Regions from separate parts of the Streptomyces sp. NPDC048636 genome, predicted to be linked through region 1. Evidence: riboswitches for the same ligand, from Rfam matches in the RefSeq annotation. Region 1 holds a riboswitch; each other region holds the start of a gene.
The links. Region 1 has a riboswitch for cobalamin ahead of AB0C66_RS03620 (ribonucleoside-diphosphate reductase subunit alpha). Riboswitches for the same ligand answer to the same signal wherever they lie in the genome.

Region 2: another riboswitch for cobalamin. It lies ahead of AB0C66_RS14840 (CoA-acylating methylmalonate-semialdehyde dehydrogenase); the one in region 1 lies ahead of AB0C66_RS03620 (ribonucleoside-diphosphate reductase subunit alpha).
Region 3: another riboswitch for cobalamin. It lies ahead of AB0C66_RS29655 (CbtB-domain containing protein); the one in region 1 lies ahead of AB0C66_RS03620 (ribonucleoside-diphosphate reductase subunit alpha).
Region 4: another riboswitch for cobalamin. It lies ahead of cobN (cobaltochelatase subunit CobN); the one in region 1 lies ahead of AB0C66_RS03620 (ribonucleoside-diphosphate reductase subunit alpha).

Annotation. Positions count from the first base shown of each region.
Region 1 covers NZ_JBEZHR010000001.1:782,879-786,068, forward strand. The annotation lists gene AB0C66_RS03620 (ribonucleoside-diphosphate reductase subunit alpha) at 1-1,485, opposite strand, end outside; cobalamin riboswitch at 1,616-1,756, opposite strand; gene AB0C66_RS03625 (FGGY-family carbohydrate kinase) at 1,811-3,190, opposite strand, start outside.
Region 2 covers NZ_JBEZHR010000004.1:478,178-481,367, reverse strand. The annotation lists gene AB0C66_RS14845 (NAD(P)H-binding protein) at 85-924, shown strand; cobalamin riboswitch at 984-1,158, shown strand; gene AB0C66_RS14840 (CoA-acylating methylmalonate-semialdehyde dehydrogenase) at 1,384-2,907, shown strand; gene AB0C66_RS14835 (acyl-CoA dehydrogenase family protein) at 2,913-3,190, shown strand, end outside.
Region 3 covers NZ_JBEZHR010000014.1:194,277-197,466, reverse strand. The annotation lists gene AB0C66_RS29665 (Rieske 2Fe-2S domain-containing protein) at 1-790, opposite strand, end outside; gene AB0C66_RS29660 (CbtA family protein) at 1,021-1,803, opposite strand; gene AB0C66_RS29655 (CbtB-domain containing protein) at 1,852-2,076, opposite strand; cobalamin riboswitch at 2,112-2,271, opposite strand; gene AB0C66_RS29650 (histidine phosphatase family protein) at 2,337-2,906, shown strand; gene metE (5-methyltetrahydropteroyltriglutamate--homocysteine S-methyltransferase) at 2,916-3,190, opposite strand, start outside.
Region 4 covers NZ_JBEZHR010000016.1:139,884-143,073, reverse strand. The annotation lists gene cobN (cobaltochelatase subunit CobN) at 1-1,960, opposite strand, end outside; cobalamin riboswitch at 1,992-2,142, opposite strand; gene cobG (precorrin-3B synthase) at 2,189-3,190, shown strand, end outside.

The sequences.
Region 1 (3,190 bases):
ACGGTCGAGGAAGGTCACGGCGGTGCGGACGGTGGCGTCCAGCCGCTCCCAGTCCATCGCCTCCTGCCCGTCCGCGCCCTTGCCCAGGTGGGCGGCGAGGTTGACCGACCCGAGGTTGCACACGGCGGTCTCGCCGTCGTCGGTGACCTCCAGGATCTCGGTGCAGAGGTTGGAGGAGTGGACGACCTTGCCGGGCTCGGCGGTCTGGTTGGCGGTGCGGTTGGCGGCGTCCTTGAAGGTCATCCAGCCGTTGCCGGTCTGCGCCAGGGTGCGCATCATCCGGGAGTAGAGCTGGCGCGCCGGGACCTGCTTGACCGCACGGCCCTCGGCCTCGGCCCGGCGGTACGCGGCGTCGAACTCCTCGCCCCACAGGTCCACCAGCTGCGGCGCGTCGGCCGGGGAGAACAGCGACCAGTCGGCGTCCGCCTCGACCCGGCGCATGAACTCGTCCGGGATCCAGTGGGCGATGTTGAGGTTGTGGGTGCGGCGGGCTTCCTCACCGGTGTTGTCCCGCAGCTCCAGGAACTCCTCGATATCCGCGTGCCAGGTCTCCAGGTAGACACAGGCCGCGCCCTTGCGCCGGCCGCCCTGGTTGACCGCGGCCACCGAGGCGTCCAGCGTGCGCAGGAACGGCACGATGCCGTTGGAGTGCCCGTTGGTGCCGCGGATCAGCGAACCGCGGGCCCGGATACGGGAGTACGAGAGCCCGATACCGCCCGCGTGCTTCGACAGCCGCGCGACCTGGTGGTAGCGGTTGTAGATCGAGTCCAGCTCGTCCAGCGGCGAGTCCAGCAGATAGCACGAGGACATCTGCGGATGCCGGGTGCCGGAGTTGAACAGCGTGGGGGAGCTGGGCAGGTACGACAGGGTGCTGGTGAGCCGGTACAGCTCGGCGACCTCGTCCACGGCCCGCTCGCTGAGGTTCTCGGCCAGCCCGCAGGCGACCCGGAGCAGGAAGTGCTGCGGGGTCTCGATCACCTGACGGGTGGTCGGGTGGCGCAGCAGATAGCGGCTGTACAGGGTGCGCAGTCCGAAGTAGCCGAAGCGGTTGTCGGCGCCGTCCGCCAGCGCCCGGTCCACCAGGGCGTCCAGCCGGGCGGCGTGGGCGGTGACGAACTCGGCGGTGGAGTCGGCGATCAGCCCTTCGCGGTGGCCCACCGCGACCGAGGCCGAGAAGGAGAGCGCGCCCTGCCCGGCCGCCTCTTCGGTGATCGCCAGGGCCAGCAGCCGCGCGGCCAGCCGGGAGTACTCCGGCTCCTCCGCGATCAGCCCGGCCGCCGCCTCGGTCGCGAGGGTACGCAACTCCGCCTCGTCCGAGCCCGGATGGCGGCCGCGCAGGGCGGCGGCCGCGACCTTGCCGGGGTCGGTGGCGGGCAGGTCGGCGGTGAGCCCGGTGAGGGTCCGCAACAGGGCGGTACCGGGCGCGTCGGCCGCTGCCTGGGAAGCCGCTGCCTCTGAAACCGGATCGGCGGGCGCGATGGTCACTGAAGTGTTCTCCCTCGCTCGGCTGGGGCCAGGAGGGAGGAGCGATGGCCGCGTACGGGCATGGCGAATCCGCACTACCGTACGAACGCACACCGCGCAGCGTCCAACGGCCCAACCCGCGAGGCCCGGACGTGTTCAGACGGCCGTCGGCAGGTCATCGGACTCACGGGTACACAAATGCGCACACGTACACCGTTGCGGGACAGTTCCGGATTCCCACCGGATTCCCCTGCGTCGACAGCGAGCACGAGCATACATCTTGTGTCGGCCGACGCACGCGCCCCCACATCTTGTGTCGTCCACAGGAGAGTTTCCCACGTATGTGCTATTGCGGGGTCGCTTCCCCCCGCTGTTCCGGGGCCTTCTCCCGCCATCCGGCAAGGGCTCGGGCCAGCTGGGAACGGTAGTCGGCGTAGCCGCGTTCGAAGGTCTCACGGCGGTCCGGACCCGGTGTGACGGTGCGCGCGTCGGCCTGCCAGCGCTCCGCGTCGACCGGCTCGCCGAGGCACTCCCAGGCGACCGCGACCGCGCCGCGCGCCCCCACTTCGGGTTCGTCCGGGATGCGCACCGGACGGCCGAGGACGTCGGCGAACAGCTGGGTCCAGGCCCGGGACCGGGTGCCGCCGCCGCACAGCGCGAGGCTCGCGGAGAGCCCGGCCGCCTCCAGGCAGTGACGGGCGGCGTAGGCGATCGACTCGCAGACCGCGCGGACCGCGTCGGCGCGGGTCGAGGCGAGGGTGAGCCCGTCGAGCCGTCCCCGGGCGCCGGGTTCGACGAACGGCGCCCGCTCGCCCGCGCCGGACAGGAACGGCAGCGCGGTCACCCCGCGCGCGCCGGGCGGGCTGCTGCCGAGTATCGCGTCCAGGTCGGCGGTGGTGGCCCCGGTGAACTCCAGCGCCCATTCCAGGGCCGCGGTGCCGACCATCGCGGGCATGGCGCGCAGCCAGCGTGTGGGGTCGGGGGTGCACAGCCACATGCCGGCCGGGTCGGCGGCCGGGTCGAACCGCGCGTCGTCGGTGAGGACCTGACAGGCCAGTGTGGTGCCCACGATCAGCAGACCGTCGCCGAGCTCCCGCACCCCGCTGCCGATGGCACAGGCGGGCAGGTCGTAGGGGCCCGCGCTGACGGGGAGTCCGGCAGGGAGTCCGAGCAGCCGGGCGCCCTCCTCGTGCAGCGGGGCGAGTGCCCCGGGCGCGGCGGGCTCCGGCAACAGCCGTGCGTACGCGGCGATTCCGCACATCTCCAGCGCGTCTTGGACATAGCGGCGGGTGGTGACGTCGAGGAACGGCAGCGAGGCGTCGGAGGCGTCCACGCCGATCACCCCGGTCAGCCGCTGGGCGACCGCGTCCACGCAGTAGCCCGCGACCTCGGCCCGCTCCAGCGACCGCGGTTCGTGCTCGGCGAGCCAGGCCAGCAGCGGGGCGTGGCAGCCGGGGAACACCCCCGAGCCGGTGCGCGCCCACAGCGCGCGCAGGGTGCCGTCCGCGCGCCAGCGGGCCACCGTCCCGCCCGCCCTGCCGTCCATCCATGAGATCGGCGGACGCACCGCCCGGCCCGCCGCGTCCCGTAGCCACAGACCGTCCCCCTGGCCGGTCAGGGCGAGTGCGACGGGGGGTGCGGGAAGGGCGGCGGCGACCTCCCGGCACACCTCGGCGACGGTGCGCAGCACATCCTCCAGGTCCTGTTCGACCCGGCCGCCGGGCCG
Region 2 (3,190 bases), on a different contig from region 1:
AAACCAGCTCGGATGAGACGGGCGGACATCGAATCGATCGCATCAGCCATCGCTTGTGCCGCACCAGCGAGGTGTGCTGGAGACATGACGACAAACCTTCCCCACGTTCTCGTCCTCGGTGGTACCGGTAAGACCGGCCGCCGCGTCGCCGCCGCTCTTCGCCGGCGCGGTCTCGAACCCGCCGTGGCCTCACGGCGGGGCCCGGTCCGCTTCGACTGGGCCGACCGCACCACCTGGCAGCCGGCCCTGACCGGCATCGACGCCGTCTATGTCGTCGACTCGCAAGGCCCCGGCGCACCGGCCGAGGTCCGCGACTTCGCCGCCACGGCTGGCCGCGCCGGAGTCCGACGCCTGGTGCTGCTCTCCGCCCGGCCGTGGGGCGAAATGGGCGGCGCACACCTCGCCACCGAGGAGGCCGTGACCGCTTCCGGGCTGCGCTGGACGATCCTGCGCCCCACCTGGTTCGCGCAGAACTTCACCGAGCTCGATTTCTTCGCCCCCCTCCTCGGCGAGCAGGGCGAGCTCCGGCTGCCCACCGGTGATGGCCGGGAACCCTTCGTCGACCTCGACGACCTGGCCGACGTCGCGGCCGAGGCACTCATCGACGACCGGCACACCGGGCAGACCTACATCCTGTCGGGACCGCGTTCGCTGAGCTTCGCCGAGGCCGTCGCGGAGATCGCCCGCGCCGCGGGTCGGCCGCTGCGCTTCGTCCCCGTGACCGAGGACGCCTACCGCGCCGACCTGGCCACTGCCGGATACCAGGACTCGGTGGCCGACGAAGTGATCACCGTGCTCCGGCACATCCGCGAAGAGCGCGGGGCGACGGTTACCGATGGCGTGTACAAGGCGCTCGGCCGCTCGCCCCGCGACTTCTCCGCGTACGTCGCCCGCACCGACTTCGATGCGTACGCGCCGCACTGATCCGGGCCGACGGCCGGTGTGCGGGATGTGCTGGATTTACTAGGACGTCCAACTATATAGTCGTGGGGAAGGCCCGCGGTGCAGGGAAGCCGGTGTGATTCCGGCGCGGTCCCGCCACTGTGACCGGGGAGTACGCCGTCGAGCAGAACGCCACTGACGAGCTGGATGTCGGGAAGGCGGACGGCGCGCGCTGATCCGGGAGTCAGGATACCGGCCGCGGGATGTTCCGTGTTTTCCACGAGGATGGAGCTGACACGCATGGCACCGGTGCGCATTCACGATCCCGGCGGAACCGCCCTGCGGGCGCTGCCGCGCCGAGGAGTTCTCCGGCATCCGGCCGTCACCACCTGACGGTTCACCGCCATACGCGATCTCGCGCCGCCCTCGCACCCGTACGCCCCGCGTCCGTGTGCGGCGGGACGGCGCGCCATCCGGATCACCTGACGAGAGCAGGCATTCATGGTCCGCGAGCAACACCCCCCGCACACACGTGAGTTGACCCACTTCATCGGCGGCAAGCACACCCCCGGCACCTCGGGGTCCTACGGCGAGGTGTACGACCCCAACACCGGCGGGATCCAGGCCCGTGTCCCCCTCGCGAGCCGGGCGGAGACCGAGGCGGCGATCGCCGACGCCGCGCACGCGCAGCGCGCATGGGGAGAGTGGAACCCTCAGCGCCGCGCCCGGGTCCTCCTCCGGTTCCTCCAGCTCGTCGAGGGGGAGAAGGACACCCTGGCCCGGCTGCTGTCGTCCGAACACGGCAAGACGGTCGCCGACGCGCATGGCGACCTCCAGCGCGGACTGGAGGTCGTGGAGTTCGCCGCGGGCATCCCGCATCTGCTGAAGGGCGAGTTCACCGACAACGCCGGTACCGGCATCGACGTCCACTCGCTGCGGGCGCCCCTCGGTGTGGTGGCCGGGATCACCCCGTTCAACTTCCCCGCGATGATCCCTCTGTGGAAGGCGGCTCCGGCCCTGGCCTGCGGAAACTCCTTCATCCTCAAACCCTCCGAGCGCGCCCCGTCCGTCCCGCTGCGGCTGGCCGAACTGTTCCTGGAGGCGGGTCTGCCGCCCGGTGTCCTCAATGTGGTCAACGGTGGCCGGGAGGCCGTGGACACCCTCCTGGAGGATCCCCGCGTCGCGGCGCTCGGCTTTGTCGGCTCCACGCCCATCGCCGCGCACGTCTACGCCACCGCCGCCGCCCACGGCAAGCGCGCCCAGTGCTTCGGCGGCGCCAAGAACCACATGATCGTGATGCCGGACGCCGATATGGACCAGGCCGTCGACGCGTTGATCGGGGCCGGATACGGCTCGGCGGGTGAGCGCTGTATGGCGATCTCGGTCGCCGTCCCGGTGGGCGAGGACACCGCCGACGCCCTCGTCTCCCGTCTGAAGGAACGCATCAGCACGTTGCGGATCGGCCGCAGCGACGACCCTGAGGCCGACTTCGGCCCGCTGGTCGGCCGGGACGCCGTCGACCGGGTGCGGTCCTATGTCGACCTCGGTGTCGAGGAGGGCGCCGAACTCGTCGTCGACGGCAGGGAGTTCGTTCTGCCCGGCCATGAGAACGGTTTCTTCGCCGGTGCCTCGCTCTTCGACCGGGTCACCCCGGGGATGCGCGTTCACCAGGAGGAGATCTTCGGCCCCGTCCTCTGTGTCGTGCGCGCCGCGGACTATGAGGAGGCGCTGCGCCTGCCGAGTGAACACGCCTACGGCAACGGCGTCGCGATCTTCACCCGGGACGGCGACACCGCCCGCGACTTCACCCGGCGGGTGAACACCGGCATGATCGGCGTGAACGTGCCCATCCCGGTACCCGTCGCCTACCACACCTTCGGCGGCTGGAAGCGCTCCGGCTTCGGCGACCTCAACCAGCACGGCCCGGACGCCATCCGCTTCTACACCCGCACCAAGACCGTCACCTCGCGCTGGCCCGCCGGGCTGCGCGAGGGGGCCAGCTTCACCATTCCCACGATGGGATGAGCGCGATGACCACCACCCTGCTCACCGACGAGCAGCAAGCCCTCGTCGAGACCACACTCGACTTCGCCCAGGACCATCTCGCCCCGCACGCGGTCCGATGGGACCAGGACAAACACTTCCCGCTCGATGTGCTCCGCAAGGCCGCCGGACTGGGGCTCGGCGGGGTCTACGTCCGCGAGGCGTCCGGCGGTTGCGGACTGGCCCGGGCGGATGGCGTCCTGGTCTTCGAGACCCTCGCCTCGGGGTGCCCGTCCATCGCGGGCTACCTCTCCATCCACAACAT
Region 3 (3,190 bases), on a different contig from region 1:
GCGCCTGCACCTCGGGCCGCGCCACGGCCAGTTCCCGCAGGAACTCCACCTGGTCGACGAAGATGCTCTCCCCGTCCCGGCCGGTGCCGTTGTGCTGGAAGAGCGCCTCGTCGAGGAAGCAGGGCGGACCCGCGTTGGGGAACACATGCGCCGCCTGCACCGCGTCGATATACCGCAGCGCCCGCTCGAACTGGCCCTTGCGCTTGCGCGCGGCGAACTCCTGCTTCGCGGACAGCGGCAGCTGGTACACCATCGGATACCAGATCGCTCCCGAGAACTGCACGAAGTACGCGTCCACCTCGCCGAACTCCCGGATGGCCGCGATGTCCAGCGGATGCGCGTCGTTCTGGTTGAGCAGTACGGTCCGCCCGTCGTCGAGCGAGAGCGCGGAGTCGCCGATGGGGCCGTCACCGGGCCCGGTCAGCGCGGTGATCATGATGCGCAGACCGTCGCGCTCCACCGGCACACCGGTCCGGGTGCGCAGGAAGCGGGTGAAGCCGAGCCCCCGCAGTTCACGCTCCAGTTCATCGGTGGCGAAGGCGGGCAGCAGCACCGTGATGTCCTTGCGGACGTTCCGGCGCAGATTCTCCGCGTCGAAGTGGTCCCGGTGCAGATGGGAGACGTACAGATAGTCGGCAGAGCGCCCGTAGTGGGCCCAGTCCAGGTCGGTGTTGTCCGGGAACGGGAACCATGAGCCGAAGAAGGCGGGGTTGACCCACGGGTCGCAGAGCACCGATCCCGCCGCGGTTTCGATGAACAGTCCAGCGTGCCCCAGTCCGGTTACGCGCATTCCACAGCACCCCAGCCAGCTAGGCGACATCGGATATGTCAACCGTGCGGGGGTTCTGGCCGGTCTGCACCCGTAGTTGCGCTCCGCGGGTGGCGGCGGTCCGCCACCCGGGTCATCCCGGTGCGGAGGGTGCTATCGGTGCGGCCACCGCGGGTGTCCGGAAACGCGCCGGGCCGCCACCGCTCCGGTGGAATCCGGATGCGGTGGCGGCCCGGGTATCGGCCGTGAGATCAGCGGGCGGCGGTGGCGGCGCCGTTCGCGTCGGCCGCCTCCGGTGTCCGGTCGACCGTACCGGCCGCCGGACGCGGGGTGAGCTGACGCTCGGCGAGCTGGCCGAAGATCAGCCCGAAGGAGATCCACAGGGTGCACTGGATGGCGAGGGCCGCCAGCCGGAACTCCCACAGCAGGGCCGCCGGGAAGTGCTCGGGCACCTCGTTGAACGACGGGAGGAAGGCATAGGCCAGCCCGACCGCCGCCACGAAGGCCACCGATGCGGCCACGGCCGCGTTCCAATTGCCCAGCCGCGGCGCCAGCCGCTTGCCGAGGATGACCGCGGCCACCGCCAGCAGCACCCCGAGCACCACCATCAGGAAGTACAGCGTGGTGCGCTGGTCGAGAGTGGACGGGTCGCCGACGGACGGCGGATTGGCCGGGTACTTGAAGAACGGCACGAGGTACACCGCCACCAGCGCGCCGAGCGAGACCAGTGCGGCGGTGGCGCGCGGCCCGAACCGGCCGATGCGGCCGAGGGCCACACAGACGGCCAGTGAGGCGATGCCACCGAAGGCGACGCCGTAGATCAGCACCCCGGTGGCGAGGCCACCGGTCGACTGCATGGTGCGGCTGACGAGTTCGACGCCGCCGTGCTCATGGCTGTGCGCCTCCTCGAAGGAGATCGCCGAGTCGATACGCGGTTCGCCCAGCAGATAGGCCACCACGAGGGCCAGCGCTCCGGCGGCGAGGCCCGCGAGCATGCCCCGGACGAGCAACGCCCGGACGGATATGGAGTTCATGACGGTTCCGATTCCCCTGAACTGGAGGTGACGAGGGTGCGGCCGGGGTCAGTGGCAGGGGAAACCGAGCAGGTGGCGCCCGTCGTGCACCCACTCGTGCACATCCTCGCCGGAGACGAGGGCGGTGGCGCCCTGCTCGGCGCCGACGAAGTAGAGCAGGATCAGCATGAGGATGCCGAAGAAGACGGCCCAGGGGGCGATGGCCTTGAGCGATATCGGAGTGATCTCCGGCACCGGCTGTGCGCTGGGCGCGGGAACGGCGGACTGAGCCATGGTGGAACCTCCTGGGGAACGCGCGTCCCGGTCGTGGGTACTCGAACGACGGCGCCGGGTCTGACTCGTCCGGCGGCGGCTCCCGGGTGCGGGATCCTCCGACGGACACACAGTGGCGCGACCGTGCCGGGCTCTCACCGGACTTCCGTCGCGCCGTCGTTGTCATGAGACGGTAGCGCGTGACAGTCGTTCACCGCTACGGCGCGGGTAGCAGAATGTGCGCCCCTACGTGGGCGAATGGTGCAGATGAGGGGGACAGGGTGGTGCGTATCACGCTGGTCACGCCCGCGGTCAACGCCGCGTTGCGGCAGGTGAGGTTCGACGACGCCCCGCCGGACCCGTCCGCCCTCCGCCGCGCCGAGGCCGCCGCGGGCGCCCTGCCGCACCACGACACCAGCCTGACCGCCCCGTCCGTACGCTGCCGCGGGACCGCACGGGCGCTGGGCCTGGACGCCGCGGTGACCGAGGAACTGCGCGATCTGGACGTGGGCCGCTGGCGGGGCCGCTCGCTGGACGAGGTCGGCCGCCAGACACCGGAGGAGATGGCGGCCTGGCTGACCGATCCGGCGGCGGCCCCGCACGGCGGTGAGTCACTGCTGGAACTGCTGGAGCGGGTCGGGGCCTGGCTTTCGGACCGGGCAGGGCACGAGGAGAGGGTGCTCGCCGTCGCGGACCCGCCGGTGGTCCGGGCGGCACTGGTGCACGCCCTCGGCGTCCCCGCCGCCACCTTCTGGCGGCTCGACACCGCCCCGCTGACCGCCACCGAGCTCAGCGGCCGCGCCGGGCGCTGGAATCTGCGCTGCGGGCGGCCGCTGACGGCGGCGGAGTGAGCCGGGGCCTCAGCCGGCGCTTCCCGGCGGCGCGGCCCGCACCTCCCGGGCGGCGGCCACCAGATTCTCCAGCGAGGCCCGCACCTCGGGCCAGCCACGGGTCTTCAGACCGCAGTCCGGGTTGACCCACAGCCGCTCGGCCGGAATGGCCCCGAGACCCCTGCGCAACAGGGCGGCCACCTCGTCGGTGCCCGGCACCCGCGGGGAGTGGATGTCATAGACCCCGGGGCCGACCTCGCGCGGATACCCGGCCCCGGCCAGCTCCCCGGCCACCTGCATATGCG
Region 4 (3,190 bases), on a different contig from region 1:
CATGGAGCAGGAAGTCGTCGAAGCCGTCGTCGTCGGGGCGGTCCTCGAGACCGAGGTCGTGGTCCAGTTTGGCGGCCTGGATCAGGGTCCAGATCTGGGCGCGGATGGCGGGCAGCTTGGCCGGGTCCATCGCGGAGATGGCGGCGTACTCGTCGAGCAGCTGCTCCAGGCGCGCGATATCCCCGTAGGAGTCGGCGCGGGCCATCGGCGGCACCAGGTGGTCGACCAGGGTGGCGTGGACCCGGCGCTTGGCCTGGGTGCCCTCGCCCGGGTCGTTCACCAGGAACGGGTAGACCAGCGGCAGATCGCCGAGCGCGGCGTCGGGGCCGCAGGCGGCGGACAGCCCCGCGTTCTTGCCGGGCAGCCACTCCAGGTTGCCGTGTTTGCCCAGGTGCACCATGGCGTCGGCGCCGAAGCCGCCGTCGGCCCGCGGGGTGGCCATCCAGCGGTAGGCGGCCAGGTAGTGGTGGGAGGGCGGCAGATCGGGGTCGTGGTAGATGGCGATGGGGTTCTCGCCGAAGCCGCGCGGCGGCTGGATGACGATCAGGAGGTTGCCGTGGCGCAGCGCGGCCAGCACGATATCGCCGTCCGGGTTGCGGCTGGTGTCGACGAACATCTCGCCGGGCGGCGGCCCCCAGTGCTCCTCGACCGCGTCGCGCAGCTGCTCGGGCAGGGTGGCGTACCAGCGGCGGTAGTCGGCGGCGGGGACGCGGACCGGGTTGGCGGCGAGCTGCTCCTCGGTCAGCCACTCCTGGTCATGGCCGCCCGCGTCGATGAGGGCGCGGATCAGGTCGTCGCCGTCGCCGGAGACCAGACCCGGGACCGCGTCCGGCCCTTCCTCCGGGCCGAGGTCGTAGCCCTCGGCGCGGAGCCGGCGCAGCAGGGCGACGGCGCTGGCGGGGGTGTCGAGGCCGACGGCGTTGCCGATCCGGGAGTGCTTGGTCGGGTAGGCCGAGAGCACCAGCGCGAGACGCTTCTCCGCGGCGGGTATGTGGCGCAGCCGGGCGTGTCGTACCGCGATTCCGGCGACACGCGCGGCGCGCTCGGGGTCGGCGACGTACACGGGCAGCCCGTCCTCGTCGACCTCCTTGAAGGAGAACGGCACGGTGATGAGACGGCCGTCGAACTCGGGGACGGCGACCTGGGTCGCGGCGTCCAGCGGGGAGAGCCCCTCGTCGTTCGCCTCCCAGGCGGTGCGTGAACCGGTCAGACACAGCGCCTGGAGCACGGGGACGTCGAGCCGGGCGAGCGCGCCCGCGTCCCACGCCTCGTCGTCGCCGCCCGCGGAGGCGTCGGCGGGCCGGGTGCCACCGGCGGCGAGCACGGTGGTGACCACCGCGTCGGCCGCGCCGAGGGCCTCGATCAGCTCGGTCTCGGGGGCGCGCAGCGAGGCGACGAAGAGCGGGAGCGGACGGCCCCCGGCGTCCTCCACGGCCCGGCACAGGGCCTCGACGAAGGCCGTGTTGCCGCTCATGTGGTGGGCACGGTAGTAGAGCACCGCCACGGTGGGGCCGCCGGCCGTACGCGCGGTGCGGTCCAGCGCGCCCCAGGTGGGGGCGGGGGCGGGCGGTGCGAAACCGTGGCCGGTGAGCAGCACGGTGTCGGAGAGGAAGCGGGCCAGCTGATCCAGGTTTCCGGGACCGCCGTGGGCGAGGTAGGCGTGGGCCTCGGCGGCGATACCGACCGGGACCGTGGACGCCTCCATGAGCTGGGCGTCCGGGGCCTGTTCACCGGTGAGGACCACCACGGGACGGTCGCCCGCGAGCAGTACGTCGAGCCCCTCCTGCCAGGCGCGGACACCGCCGAGCAGCCGTACGACGACGAGGTCGACGCCCTCGAGGAGGCCGGGAAGGTCGTCGAGTGCGAGCCGGGCCGGATTGGCCAGGCGGTACGGCACCGGGCCCGTGGCGGCACGGGCACTGAGCAGGTCGGTGTCGGACGTCGACAGCAGCAGAATCATGGCTCGGCGCCTTCCTCGGGGTCCGCGCCCCGGGCGGGTTGAAGACGGCGGGAGTTCCTGGCTCGCCCGGCTGCTGCCGTGCTCACAGTGGCGGGACCGCGCCGGAATCACACCGGCTTCCTCCCCTGACGCCGTCTGTTGCGTCCGGCGAGCCGGGACGGCCCGCCGCTGAGCATAGTAAGCGTTGCTGACCTGCCACGGGACGGAGAGGGCCGGGGAATCGTCGGTATGCTCGCCGCCATGCCCCTCCCCCCGACAACCGTCCCACCAGGGGATCAAACGCCCGTCGCCGGTGTCCGGGCCCGCTCCGCCGCGGTCCGGGCGGTCTCTGCCGCTCGCGGTGGGCGCGATGACGCATGCCCCGGCGCACTGCGGCTTCACTCGGCGCATGACGGCGCACTGGCCCGTATCCGGCTGCCCGGAGGCTTGCTGACGGGTTGTCAGGCCGAGGCGCTCGCCGGGGCGAGCGAGGAGTTGGGCGATGGCCGGGTGGACCTCACCTCCCGGGGAAATCTCCAGCTGCGCGGGCTGGACGAGGGGTGCGGAGCGCGGCTGGCGGAGCGGTTGCGGACGGCCGGACTGCTGCCGTCGGACGCGCACGACCGGGTGCGCAACATCGTGGCGTCACCGCTGGCCGGTCTCGACGGCGCCGGACACGCCGACACCTCCGTGTGGGCACGGGAGTTGGACGCGCTGCTCTGCGCGGCCGGACCCGGCGAGTCGACGGGCTTGTCGAGATTGTCGGAGTTGTCGGGGCGATTTCTGTTCGCGCTGGACGACGGACGGGGCGATATCGCCGCCCTGGGCGCGGATGTGACATTGATCGCAACACCGGACGGCGGCGCCGTACTGCGGATGGGATCCGCCGGATCCGAAGGTCCGGCCGGTGCCGTGGTGCGTGTCACGGCGGCCGGGGACGCACCGCGCGCCGCCGCGCTGGCGGCCCTGGAATTCCTCATCTGTGCGGACGAAAGCGGCATCCGGGCCTGGCGGGTGTGGGAGCTCCCCGCGCAACACGCCGTGACGGCCGAAGGATTGGCGGCACGACTCGGCGAGGCGGGCATCGGTCATCACACGGACACCGGCCCTGAACCACCTGAACTCGGTCCGGGAGCGGCACACCACGGCCCCACGCCGGGGACGGTGGCCGGACCGGACGGGCGCCACACGGTGTCCGTGGCGGTGCCGCTCGGCCGGATGAGCGCCGCACAGTGGCGGCTGCTCGCCGCG